DNA from 4 places in the Pantoea anthophila genome. Region 3 is predicted to be linked to each of the others. Evidence: predicted binding sites of a transcription regulator. Region 3 holds the regulator's gene; each other region holds the start of a gene.
The links. The regulator PurR, encoded in region 3, represses purine synthesis genes. The targets are predictions, from matches to a motif close to CANGCAAACGTTTGCNTG.

Region 1: the regulator PurR is predicted to act here: its motif matches at 2,264-2,281, upstream of glyA (serine hydroxymethyltransferase).
Region 2: the regulator PurR is predicted to act here: its motif matches at 2,236-2,253, upstream of rbsD (D-ribose pyranase).
Region 4: the regulator PurR is predicted to act here: its motif matches at 1,744-1,761, upstream of gcvT (glycine cleavage system aminomethyltransferase GcvT).

Annotation. Positions count from the first base shown of each region.
Region 1 is NZ_CP110473.1:999,535-1,002,894, reverse strand. Features, by position in the region: gene OJ965_RS07305 (3-phenylpropionate MFS transporter) at 1-771, opposite strand, end outside; gene glyA (serine hydroxymethyltransferase) at 900-2,153, opposite strand; gene hmpA (NO-inducible flavohemoprotein) at 2,478-3,360, shown strand, end outside.
Region 2 is NZ_CP110473.1:70,199-73,558, forward strand. Features, by position in the region: gene qseC (quorum sensing histidine kinase QseC) at 1-742, opposite strand, end outside; gene qseB (quorum sensing response regulator transcription factor QseB) at 730-1,401, opposite strand; gene OJ965_RS02870 (YgiW/YdeI family stress tolerance OB fold protein) at 1,564-1,971, shown strand; gene rbsD (D-ribose pyranase) at 2,266-2,685, shown strand; gene rbsA (ribose ABC transporter ATP-binding protein RbsA) at 2,693-3,360, shown strand, end outside.
Region 3 is NZ_CP110473.1:2,161,859-2,165,218, reverse strand. Features, by position in the region: gene punR (DNA-binding transcriptional activator PunR) at 84-989, shown strand; gene purR (HTH-type transcriptional repressor PurR) at 986-2,011, opposite strand; gene cydH (cytochrome bd-I oxidase subunit CydH) at 2,293-2,382, shown strand; gene OJ965_RS12600 (C40 family peptidase) at 2,430-3,218, opposite strand.
Region 4 is NZ_CP110473.1:766,750-770,109, forward strand. Features, by position in the region: gene ubiH (2-octaprenyl-6-methoxyphenyl hydroxylase) at 1-166, shown strand, start outside; gene ubiI (FAD-dependent 2-octaprenylphenol hydroxylase) at 180-1,382, shown strand; gene gcvT (glycine cleavage system aminomethyltransferase GcvT) at 1,815-2,912, shown strand; gene gcvH (glycine cleavage system protein GcvH) at 2,936-3,322, shown strand.

The DNA.
Region 1 (3,360 bases), 1.2 Mb from region 3:
AAAGACCACGACTTCCGCCACCACGCCCAGCGACCAGAGATAGCCCACCGTCGAGGCGGAGTAGCCGCTCTCCTGCCACCAGATAGCACTGAAACCGTAATAGGCGGCGTGCGCCCCCTGCAGCAGCGTCACGCAGAGCATGAACCGCCAGACGGCATTCTCACGCAGCAGCGCCCGCCACGCCTGCCAGCCCCCACCTGCGGCACCCTGACGCTCATCGCCCTGTGGCTGCGTGACGGGGGTCAGCATCATACCGGCCAGCATACTGACCGCGCCCAGCGACAGCAGCAGCAGAATCGCCTGGGAGGTCCAGGCGCTGACCAGCACACCGGTTAACGCCGAGCTGAGCACAAAGGCCAGCGATCCCCACAGTCGCACCGGTCCATAAGCCAGACCAATCTGCCGTGTCCAGGTGGCGGCCAGCGCATCGCTGAGCGGCACCAGCGGGGAGAAAAAGAGGTTGAAGCCAATCATCACCGCCATCAGCCACATCCACTGCTCACCCACCCAGAATCCGATGATGAACAGGCAGGTCATCAGGGCCAGCAGCCGCAGCGCCGTAATCAGCCGGGCAGGATTTCTGACCTGAGACGCGATAAGCAGGCTGCCGACAAAGCGCGCCACCATGCCACAGCCCAGCAGCAGGCCGATTTTTTCTGCATCCAGGCCGGTGCCTTTCAGCCACACGCCCCAGAATGGCAGGTAGATGCCGTAACAGAAGAAGTAAGTGAAGTAGCCCAGTCCGAGCCATCTGGCGGAGCCGATTGCCATATTCCCTCCAGCAGGTTTGCTGCCTTGCAGCACAGGTGGGCGCTACTCTGGCAGAGCGCCACCGGACAGGCAATAAAAAAGGATGGCAGATGCCATCCTTTTTGTGGTGTCTTACAACAGGTTAGCGATTAAGCGTAGACCGGCAGACGACCGCAGATTTCCAGCACTTTCTGCTTAGTGCGCTCAATGGTCGCTTCGTCATTGACGTTGTCCAGCACGTCCGCGATCCAGCCAGCCAGTTCACGCACGTCTGCTTCTTTAAAGCCACGACGCGTGACGGCCGGGGTACCGATACGGATACCCGAGGTGACAAACGGGCTCTTCGGATCGTTTGGCACGCTGTTTTTGTTGACGGTGATGTTGGCACGGCCCAGTGCGGCATCCGCTTCTTTACCGGTCATGTTTTTGCTCACCAGATCGATCAGGAACAGATGGTTATGGGTTCCGCCAGAGACGATGTCGTAACCGCGCTCAATCAGCACCTCTACCATCGCTTTGGCGTTTTTTGCCACCTGCTGCTGGTAGGTTTTGAACTCCGGCTCCATCGCCTCTTTGAAGGCTACCGCTTTACCGGCGATAACGTGCATCAGAGGACCACCCTGACCGCCCGGGAAGACCGCAGAGTTCAGCTTTTTGTAGAAATCTTCGTCGCCGTTCTTCGCCAGAATGATGCCGCCACGCGGACCCGCCAGGGTTTTGTGGGTGGTGGAGGTGACGATGTGCGCATGCGGAACCGGGCTCGGATAGACCTCAGCCGCGACCAGACCGGCAACGTGCGCCATGTCGACGAACAGCCAGGCACCAACGCTGTCGGCGATTTCACGCATTTTTGCCCAGTCGCAGACGCCGGAGTAGGCAGAGAAGCCACCCACGATCATTTTTGGCTTGTGGGTCTGCGCCAGTTCAGCCAGCTCGTCATAGTCGATTTTACCGGTTTCATCGATACCGTAAGCAACCACGTTATAGAGTTTGCCGGAGAGGTTAACCGGTGAGCCGTGAGTCAGGTGTCCACCGTGCGCCAGGTTCATCCCAAGGATGGTGTCGCCCGGCTGCAGCAGCGCGGTGTAGACGGCGAAGTTTGCCTGTGAACCGGAGTGAGGCTGCACGTTAGCGTAGTCGGCACCAAACAGCGCTTTTGCGCGATCGATCGCCAGCTGCTCAACGATATCAACGTATTCACAACCGCCGTAGTAGCGTTTACCCGGATAGCCTTCAGCGTATTTGTTGGTGAGCTGAGAACCCTGCGCCTGCATAACACGCGGGCTGGTGTAGTTTTCAGAAGCAATCAGTTCAATGTGCTCTTCCTGACGCACTTTCTCCTGCTCCATCGCCTGCCACAACTCGGCATCATAATCGGCAATGTTCATATCACGCTTTAACATCCGGATCTCCTGACTCAGCTAACTTTCTGACGGTATTTGCCCCCTCTGGGAGCGAAGGCCAACAGTGTAAACCGTTTTAACAGGTGAAGGTAGGGTGAACCGCCTCTTTTTACGCAAACGATTGGCTGGCGGGTGGCACTGCTTTTTTACACCTTTTCTCCCCTCTCCGGCCCGCCGAATCCGCGTCTGATAACAGGCGCTTTTTTCCGGATGCACGGAAAAGTTGCCACCGGCAGCCGGTGAAAACTGACCGGCGGGTTTACAGCAGAAGCGAGACGGTATTAAGATGCATTTAAAATGCATCTTTAAAATGAGGTCACTGATATGCTTGATGCACAGACAATCGCCGCTGTTAAATCGACCCTCCCTGCCGTCGCCGCCTGCGGTCCGAAGCTGACCGCGCACTTTTACGAACGCATGCTGACCCGCCACCCGGAGCTGAAAAACGTTTTCAACATGAACAATCAGCGCAACGGTGCTCAGCGCGAAGCCCTGTTTAACGCCCTCTGCGCCTATGGCGCGAATCTGGAGAATCTGGCCGTACTGCTGCCCGCCGTAGAGAAGATTGCGCAGAAGCATACCAGCCTGAATATTCAGCCTGCGCAGTACGCTATCGTCGGGGAGAATCTGCTGGCAACGCTGCGCGAGCTGCTGAATCCGGGTGAAGAGGCGCTGGCCGCGTGGGGACGAGCCTATGGCGTGCTGGCGGATCTGTTCATCCAGCGTGAGGAGGAGATTTATCAGGCGACAGAGAACCAGCGCGGTGGCTGGCGCGGCACCCGTGCGTTTCGCATCAGCGTGATTGAACAGCAGAGTGAGGTGATCAAAAGCTTTACCCTGACGCCGGTTGGCGGGGGGCCGGTAGCGGCCTTTAAACCGGGTCAGTATCTGACCGTTCATCTGCAGCCCGCCTCTTTCGACCATCGTCAGATCCGTCAGTATTCGCTTACTCACCTCAGCAACGGCAGAGATTACCGTATCGCGGTGAAACGTGAAGCCGCGGGCAGCGTCTCCGGCTGGCTGCATCACCATGCCTGCGAAGGTGATGTGCTGCAGCTGACTGCGCCGCACGGGGATTTCTTCCTTGAAGTCACCCCTGCTACGCCGGTGGCGCTGATCTCCGCGGGCGTGGGTCAGACGCCGATGCTGGCGATGCTGCATGCGCTGGCCGCCGGTCATCATCGCGCGCCGGTCAGCTGGCTGCACG
Region 2 (3,360 bases), 1.8 Mb from region 3:
TGCGCAGCTCGTGCGCCGCATCGGCGGTAAAGCGCCGTTCGCGCTGCATCATGGCACTGATGCGTCGGAAGAGGCCATTCAGCGCCACCATCAGCGGCTGGACCTCTTTCGGCACCCGCCCGGCCTGCAGCGGCGTATCATCATCGGGCGCGCGCTGCGCCAGCTGCTTCGCCAGCCTCTTCAGCGGGCGCAGTTCAGACCAGACCAGCCCCATCAGCAGCAGCAACATAAACGGCAGCGCGATCAACCAGGGCAGCACGCTCGCTTTCATCACGTCCTGCGTCATGTCATCCCGGTATTCCAGCTCCTGGCCGACCACCACACGAAACTGCTTGTCGGGAGTGGTGAGCCAGACAAACCGCCAGCGGTCATCATCATTCGTGAGCTGACCTTCATGGAATCCCTGAGACGCTGCATCGAACGGCAGATAGCGACCATTATCTCCATCGTTCATCACCTGCCTGCCGTCATGCGTGAAGACGGCAAACGCCAGGGCGTCGTCATCCTGTTCGCCGCGATGGTGGCGCAGGATCGCTTTGGTTTTTGGCAGCGTGGTGTTCTCCAGCGTCGAAAAATCCAGTGTCAGCAGACGCTTTGCCAGCAGCATCTGCTGGGTATCGAAGAGTTCATCCAGGGTTTCACGCGTCTGATGCCAGGCACTGAGGCTGGCGCTGACCCAGCAGAGAGCGACCAGCAGTACAAAACCGATGCCAAGCCGCAGAAACAGGCTCATTGATCGCATTCGGCGGCTCCCAGGGTATAGCCGACGCCGTGCAGCGTGCGGATGAACTGACTGCCCAGCTTTTTACGCAGATGATGGATATGCACCTCCACCGCATTGCTGGAGACATCGGCATCCCAGCTGTAGAGTTTCTCCTCCAGCTGGCTGCGCGTCAGCACCCGGCCGGGGTTTCGCATAAACAGCTCCAGCAGCGCCAGCTCCCGGCTTTTCAGCGCAATGGTTTCCCCCTCACGCATCACGCTGTGACCGCCGGGGATCAGCACCACATTGCCGTGACGAAGTTCAGGCTGAAGCTGGCCGTGCCGGCGGCGAATCAACGCCTGCAGGCGCGCGGCCACCTCGGTCAGGGCAAAAGGTTTACACAGATAGTCATCGGCGCCCTGCTGCAGCCCTTCGACCCGCTGGTCGAGTGCATCGCGCGCGGTCAGGATTAACACCGGAACATCTTTGCCCTGCTGCCGCCACTGTCGCAGAATATCGAGCCCGTCGCGTTCGGGCAGAGAGAGATCCAGAATCACCGCATCCCAGGGGGCCGCGTCCAGCGCGTTAAAGCCCGCCTCACCGGAGGTAAACCAGTCAACGCTGAAGCCCAGCCTGCTCAGCCCTGCCTTAATACCGTCACCAATTAAGCGATCGTCTTCAATCAGTAAAATACGCATGATGTCTCCCTGTTCCGATAGCGTTTTATACGAAGCCCCCTCCTGCTTGTACAGCGGATTCCGGCAAATATCGTCTATTTTTAATGCTTAAGAAGCTGTTAAGAACTCTGTGGTCAACTGGGCCTGTTCCACCCGGACCGACCACTAAAAAAGGGGTACACCATGAAAAAGCACGCTGCTATTCTGACCGTCGTTATGCTGGCTTCCGCGCCGGTTTTTGCTGCACAGCAGGGCGGATTTGTTGATCCCAGTGCGCCCGCCGCACAGACGAAGGCTGCCGCTGGCCAGGGCGGTTTTCGTGCCGACCAGACCAGTGTGGTGACGGTGAAGCAGGCGGAAGAGATGAAAGATGACAGCTGGATCACCGTGCGCGGCAAGCTGGAGAAACAGATCGGCGATGAAGATTATCTGTTCCGCGACCAGACCGGCACGATGAAAGTCGAAATCGACCACAAGCACTGGAACGGCCAGACCATCTCACCGAAAGACAATGTTGAGCTGACGGGTGAGCTGGATAAAGATTTCAACAGCATTGAGATGGACGTCAAACAGGTTAAGAAACTGCCTTAATCTCTTTCTTCAGGCCCGCGCCTCTCCTGGCGCGGGACGCTTTCCTCCTCTGTCCATCTCCTCTCTGTCTGGTGCTGAACCCTTGCTGCCCCTTTTTTCCGGCGTTAAGTTTGCCAGCCGCCTGAGACTGCCTTCACGATCCTTTTTTCAGCCCCTCTCCTGCCCTAATTCAAATTCTCGCCCGCGTAAGCGAAACGTTTCGATAGCGATCACAGATTTCTTCTTTGCCGGTTGAGTTGATGGCGGCATTTCATACACTCCTGTCAGCGAAACGTTTCGCTGTGGAGTGAAAAGATGAAAAAAGGTCGCCTGTTAAACGCTGAACTCTCACATGTGATTGCCCGCCTGGGACACACGGATACGCTGACGATTGCGGATGCTGGCCTGCCGATTCCGGCCGGTCCGCAGCGTATTGATCTGGCGCTCACGCCGGGTACGCCCGATTTTATGCAGGTGGTGAATGCGGTTGCCCTGGAGATGCAGGTAGAAAGCGTCCTGATTGCGGAGGAGATTCAGCAGCACAATCCCCCTCTTCACCGTGCGCTGATTGCCGCACTCGAAGCCCTGCAGCAGCAGCAGGGGAACGTCATCACCATACGCTACCTCTCGCATGAACAGTTCAAACAACACACGCAGCGTAGCCAGGCAGTCATTCGCAGCGGGGAGTGCTCTCCGTTTGCCAATGTCATCCTCAGCGCCGGTGTGACCTTCTGAGGCCGCTATGCAACCTTTACTGCAACTCGACGGCATTGAAAAATCCTTTCCGGGGGTGAAAGCCCTTAAGGGTGCTTCGCTGAATGTCCGCGCAGGTCGCGTGATGGCGCTGGTCGGAGAGAACGGCGCAGGCAAGTCCACCATGATGAAAGTCCTGACCGGGATCTACCAGTATGATGCCGGCACGCTGCGCTGGCTCGGCAAAGAGACCCGCTTCAGTGGGCCGAAAGCGTCGCAGGAAGCGGGCATTGGCATCATCCATCAGGAACTGAACCTGATCCCGCAGTTAACCGTGGCGGAGAACATTTTTCTTGGTCGCGAATATGTCAGCCGGTTTGGCCGCATTCAGTGGCAACGCATGTATGCCGAAGCCGACGCGCTGCTCAAACGCCTCAATCTGCGCTTCAGCAGCCACAAGCTGGTGGGCGAGCTGTCGATTGGCGATCAGCAAATGGTCGAAATCGCCAAAGTGCTGAGCTTTGAATCGCAGGTGATCATCATGGATGAGCCGACCGACGCGCTGACCGACACCGAAACGCTGTCGCTGTTCCGGGTGATCAATGAGCTGAAAGCGCAGGGCTGCGGCATCGTCTACATCTCGCATCGCATGAAAGAGATCTTTGAGATCTGCGATGACGTCACGGTGTTCCGCGACGGGCAGTTTATTGCGGAGCG
Region 3 (3,360 bases):
ACGCGGCAGAGTGTAAAAGGTGCGTTTGCGGCTGTGAAACGGTAATATTTGCCGGTTGCTGTTAAAATTTTTGAAGGCAGATTATGTGGTCAGAGTATGCACTGGAAGTGGTTGACGCGGTTGCACGCGGGGGCAGTTTCAGCGCCGCCGCGCAGGAGTTACATCGGGTGCCGTCTGCCATCAGCTATACGGTTCGCCAGCTGGAAACCTGGCTGGCGGTGCCGCTGTTTGAGCGTCAGCACCGTGAAGTGGTACTGACCCCGGCGGGAGAGCATTTTGTCAGGGAAGGGCGCAGCGTCATCAAAAAAATGCTCGCAACCCGGCAGCAGTGTCAGCAGCTGGCTAACGGCTGGCGCGGACAGCTAAGCATTGCCGTTGACCGCATCGCCAAACCGCAGCGTACCCGGCAGCTGGTTAAAGATTTTTATCGCCACTTCCCGGACATGGAGCTGCACATCAGCTATGAGGTCTTCAACGGGGTCTGGGATGCCCTGGCCGATGGCCGGGTCGATGTCGCGATTGGTGCGACCCAGGCGATACCGGTTGGCGGACGGTTTGCGTTTCGGGATATGGGGAAGCTCAACTGGCGCTGCGTGGTTGCACCCGATCATCCTCTGACGCAGGCAACCCGGATTGATGATGACACGCTGCGTCACTGGCCGTCGCTGGTGCTGGAGGATACGTCACGGGCGCTGCCGCGGCGCATGACGTGGACGCTGGACAATCAGCGCAGGCTGGTGGTGCCGGAATGGCAAACCGGGCTGGAGTGTGTGCAGGCGGGATTGTGCGTGGCGATGGTGCCAGGCCATCTGGCCCGGCCACTGCTCGACAGCGGCGCGCTGGTGGAGCTCACGCTGCCGCAGGCGTTTCCGGACAGCCCCTGCTGTGTCAGCTGGGCAGAGGATCGCGCATCACCGGCAACAGGCTGGTTACTCAGCTATCTGGGTGATGCGCAAACGCTTAATCAGGAGTGGTTAAGCGAGGATTAACGGCGATAGTCGCGGAACGGACCATCCGCAACTGAACGGCGTTCAATCAGCGTGGGATGGACTTCAATCGTTTGCGACACTTCGCGCTTGCTGGTAATGCGATCAAGCAGCATATCCAGCGCCTTCTCACCCAGCTGAGCCTTGGGCTGATGGACGGTGGTCAGTGCGGGCGCAAAATAGCGCGCGTTGCGCACATTGTCATAACCGATCACCGAAATGTCCTGTGGAACCCGCAGACCCATCTCGTCAGCGGCGCAAATCGCCCCCATCGCCATGATGTCGCCACCGCAGAACACCGCCGTCGGGCGCTGCTTCTGCGACAGGATCTGCTGCATCGCCTGATAGCCCGACTCCGGCTCAAAGTCACCCTGCACGATCCACTCGGCGCGCGGCTGAATGCCCGCCTCTTCCAGCGCCTTAAGGAAACCGGCATGACGTCCGCCCCCGGTGTTGCGCTCCATCTGACCGGGGATGGCGCCGATGTCGCGGTGGCCGCGCTCAATCAGATAGCGTCCCGCCAGATAGCCACCCTGGAAGGCGTTATCCAGCACCGTATCGGTGAAGTCGGCGCGCGACTCGCCCCAGTCCATCACCACCATCGGGATATTGCGGTTCTCTTCCAGCATCTGCAGCAGGTCGTCCGGGTATTCAGAGCACATGACCAGCAGACCATCGACGCGCTTCTGCGCCATCATGCTGAGGTAGGCGCGCTGTTTTTGCAGATCGTTATGCGCATTCCCCAGAATCAGCGTATAGCCTTTGTCAAAACAGTGATTCTCGACCGCTTCGATAATCTCAGCGAAATAGGGCGCTTCGCTGGAGGTGGCCAGCAGCCCCAGCGTCCGGGTGTGATTCACCTTCAGGCTGCGCGCCACGGCGCTCGGCGAGTAGTGCAGTTCCTTGATCGCCTGCCAGACCGCATCGCGCGTCTCTTCAGCCACGAAGCGGGTTTTATTGATGACGTGCGAAACCGTGGTCGTGGAGACGCCAGCGCGTTTTGCCACATCTTTAATTGTTGCCATGAAAATCGGACTCCAGGACTTATCTAACTGTATGATAAGCGTAGTGTTAAACGTTTGCGTCTGCTCAGGGTATTTTCCGCAAAAATGCCGTGTTATGGCGCATTAAACCGGCGGCCGACGGAGAATAAATGCCTGAAAAAGTGCGCAAACGGAATCAGGGCTGCGCGCGTTGCGCAACAAGGGCGGGATTCTAACAAGGCTGAACGGATAAAACGAGATTTTTACCCACAGCTGTGGGAAAATAGAATAACCACAATGATTATGTGGTTAAGGAGCAACCCATGAGTACCGATCTTAAACTGGCGTTAATGACCACTGTCGGCTGCCTGCTGATGATTGTGGCCTTTAGTTTTACCGCTGTACTGCACTGATAAAAAAGCCGGGACTTCTCCCGGCTTTTTTCTGACGCTGCATCAGCTCAGCGAATGGTTTTCGGCGTCATTACACGACGCGCACCTATGTAGTGACGCTGCCAGTAATCTTCCCCTAACGCACTGATCTGAATATCTTTGCCGGTACGCGGTGACTGAATAAACTTGCCGTCACCCAGGTAAACCCCGACGTGATCCGCGGTTCCGCGGCCATTAATGCGGAAGAAGACCAGATCGCCTTTTTCCAGTGACTCACGTTTGATAGGGGCAGCGTCACGCAGGTGATACATCTCGTTAGCGGTGCGCGGAATTTTAAACTTCACCAGATCTTTATAGGCGTACCAGACCAGACCGCTGCAGTCGAAGCCGGTGTGGGGGGAGGTGCCGCCCCACTGATAAGGTTTGCCCAGCTGGCCCATGAGCTTGGTCATCGCCGTTTCACGCGCTTTCTGGTAGCGCTGACGGTGAGATTTGCTCATTTTAATGGTGCCGGTCTCGCTGGCATCGGCGTTTTTCAGCAGGCGCTGGTGGCCGTAGCGTTTTTTCTCTTTGGTGCTGAGTCGGGCGGTCTTAAGCGAGGTTTTTTTGGCAGGTGTCTGTTTAGCGGTCAGTTCAACTTTTTTCTGTTTTTTCGTTTTGAGTTTCTGAACCGGGCTGAGACGGGTTTTTTTTGTCGTGGTTTTCACCACGCGACGTTTGCGGCGCTCATCCTCGCGCGCACTCTTTTTCTCTGCTTTATGCGTACTGACGTTCACCGGAGCGTGCGGAGACGCGGCGGCGATGTTGAAGAACAGTTGCGCAAAGGCCAGCATAAAAAGCGTAATGATTAAACGCATAGTCCATTAAGTAGTTAAGTTGTCAGGGCCACTACGCACCGCGACAAAGTTGAGATTAATCTGATCCAGGATCAGCGCCGAAGCCATTCTAGTCCAGTTCTTTTAAAAACTGTAATGCCTTTTATTGTTAATCTTTGCAACC
Region 4 (3,360 bases), 1.4 Mb from region 3:
GGACCGTGCCGCCACCATTGGCATCACAGACGGGCTGGTTCGCGTCTTTGCCAATCGTTACGCCCCGCTGGTGGCAGGACGTAACCTGGGCCTGCTGGCGATGGACCATCTGCCGTGGCTACGAAATCAACTGGCTGAGCGCACGCTTGGCTGGGTTAAGCGTTAACAAAGAGGCTCAGATGCAAACTTTTGATGTGGTGATTGCCGGTGGCGGAATGGTGGGGCTTGCTGTCGCCTGCGGCTTGCAGGGCAGTGGACTGCGCATCGCCGTACTGGAAAAATCGCCGGAGCCGCTCCTGGCGCTGAGTGCGTCACCCTCCGTCCGTGTTTCGGCAATTAATGCCGCCAGTGAACGTCTGCTGCAGAAGCTGGATGTCTGGTCGACAATCCTTTCCCTGCGCGCCAGCCCCTATCACGGTATGGAAGTGTGGGAGAAGGACAGTTTTGGAGCCATCGCGTTTGATGATGAGCAGCAGGGCCTGTCGCATCTTGGCCACATTATCGAAAATCCGGTGATCCAGAGCGCGCTCTGGCAGCGCGCCAGCACCTGCAGTGACGTCACGCTGATGGCGCCTTCGCAGTTGCAGCAGGTGGCATTTGGTGACAACGAAGCCTTTATCACGCTGCAGGATGGCAGCATGCTAAGCGCGCGCTTAATGATTGCTGCTGATGGCGCAAACTCCTGGCTGCGCAACAAAGCGGATATTCCACTGACCTTCTGGGATTACGACCACCACGCGTTAGTGGCTAACGTTCGCACCGAACAACCTCACGACGCGGTGGCGCGTCAGGTGTTCCACGGCGACGGCATACTGGCGTTCCTGCCGATGCAGGACCCACACCTCAGCTCTATCGTCTGGTCGCTGTCGCCTCAGGAAGCCAGCCGCCTGGAAACCATGCCGGACGCGCTGTTCAACCAGCAGCTCTCCGTGGCGTTTGATATGCGCCTCGGCCTCTGCCAGCTGGAAAGCGAGCGCAAAACGTTTCCGCTGGTGGCGCGCTACGCCCGCAACTTCGCGGCGCACCGTCTGGCGCTGGTCGGGGATGCGGCTCACACCATCCATCCGCTGGCAGGACAGGGGGTTAACCTGGGCTTCATGGACGCCGCAGAGCTGATCGGTGAGATCCGGCGTCTCCATCAGCAGGGCAAAGATATCGGTCAGCACCTCTATCTGCGCCGCTATGAGCGCAGCCGTAAACACAGCGCCGCCATGATGCTGGCGGGCATGCAGGGCTTCCGCGAAATGTTTGCAGGCAACAACCCGGCGAAAAAACTGCTGCGTGATGTCGGTCTGAAGCTGGCGGACCGTTTACCGGGCGTCAAACCGATGATGCTGAAACAGGCGATGGGCCTGACCGATTTGCCCGCCTGGCTTCGCTGAACCTGCCCCTCTGCTAAGCCAGCTTCTGCTGGCTTTTTTATCTCTCAACCCCCCTCTGCACCACAAAAAGGCAACGCTGCACCAGCAGGGTTCCTCGTTTGATTTATTCTAATTTTGCGTGAGATTTCGCATTACTTTTTTTTATCCGGAAGCGCGCTGAAGGCGGGATCTTTTTAACAACCTGGACGCCGTGCCGCATAAATTTGCTGCGTATATTTAAATAGCCTGCATTTATTGCGCGATTAATCACAAAAATGCAGTTTATTATCCTGTCGCCTCCGATTCCTGGTTAGTCTGTGCCTCTGCTTTCGACCCCGATTTGCTTATGGTTAATCACCAGATTCGGTGGTAACGTCAGCCTCAGGAGAACGTTTGCGTCGGCACAGTATGACGGCGCGCTTTTGTACTCATTCGCTTCTGCACAGGATGGTTATGACTCAGCAAACACCTCTGTTTGAACAGCATCAGGCCTGCGGTGCCCGCATGGTGGACTTTCATGGCTGGATGATGCCTTTGCACTACGGCTCCCAGATGGATGAACATCATGTCGTGCGCAGTGACGCCGGCATGTTTGATGTCTCCCACATGACCATTGTCGATCTGACCGGTCCGCGTACCCGCGAGTTTCTGCGCTACCTGCTGGCGAACGATGTCGCAAAACTGACCCAGCCCGGCAAGGCGCTCTACACCGGGATGCTCAATGCCTCGGGTGGCGTCATTGACGATTTAATTGTTTACTTTATGAGCGAGACGTTCTTCCGGCTGGTCGTGAACTCCGCGACCCGTGAGAAAGATCTCGCCTGGATAGCGCAGCACGCGCAGCACTACGGCATTACGCTGACCGAACGCGATGATCTGGCCCTGATTGCCGTGCAGGGTCCGCAGGCACAGCAGAAAGCGCAGACGCTGTTCAGCGAAGAGCAGCGTCAGGCCGTCGCAGGCATGAAGCCCTTTTTCGGCGTACAGGCGGGCGATCTGTTTATCGCTACAACGGGTTACACCGGCGAAGCGGGATATGAGATTGCACTGCCCGCAGGCGAGGCGGCGGGGTTCTGGCAGCGTCTGCTGGCTGCAGGGGTGAAACCGGCCGGACTGGGCGCGCGCGACACCCTGCGTCTGGAAGCGGGGATGAACCTCTATGGTCAGGAGATGGATGAAGGTGTCTCACCGCTGGCCGCCAACATGGGCTGGACCGTCTGCTGGGAGCCTGCAGACCGCGATTTCATCGGCCGGGAAGCCCTGGAGCTACAGCGTGAACGCGGAACGGAAAAGCTGGTGGGACTGATCATGACGGAAAAAGGGGTGCTGCGTCACGGGCAGCCGGTGCGTTTCACGGATGAGCAGGGACAGCAGCAGGAAGGGATCATTACCAGCGGTTCTTTCTCACCGACCCTGGGTTACAGCATCGCCCTGGCGCGCGTCCCCGCTTCCGTCGGCAGCGCCGCCATCGTTGAGATCCGTAACCGCCAGATGCCGGTACAGGTCACCCGTCCCATTTTTGTCCGCGCCGGTAAGCCGGTCGCTCAGTAAATTTTATTCAGGAGAAATGGCCAATGAGCAATGTGCCGAATACGTTGAAATACCGCGACAGCCACGAATGGGTGCGCAAAGAAGAGGATGGCAGCTACACCGTGGGCATTACCGAACATGCGCAGGAGCTACTGGGCGACATGGTGTTTGTCGATCTGCCGGAAGTGGGCGCGACGTTCGCAGCCGGTGAAGAGTGTGCGGTAGCGGAATCCGTTAAAGCGGCTTCAGATATTTATGCGCCCCTCAGCGGTGAAATTGTGGCGGTCAACGACGCGCTGACCGACTCACCGGAGCAGGTTAACAGCGAGCCTTATGCCGGCGGCTGGTTATTCAAAATGAAAGCCAGCGACGCGTCCGAACTTGACTCGCTGCTGGATGCGGATGCCTATAAAGCCTCCATCGACGAGTAATCGTCAGGCGGCCTCCTGCAGAGGCCGCTGACTTCTGT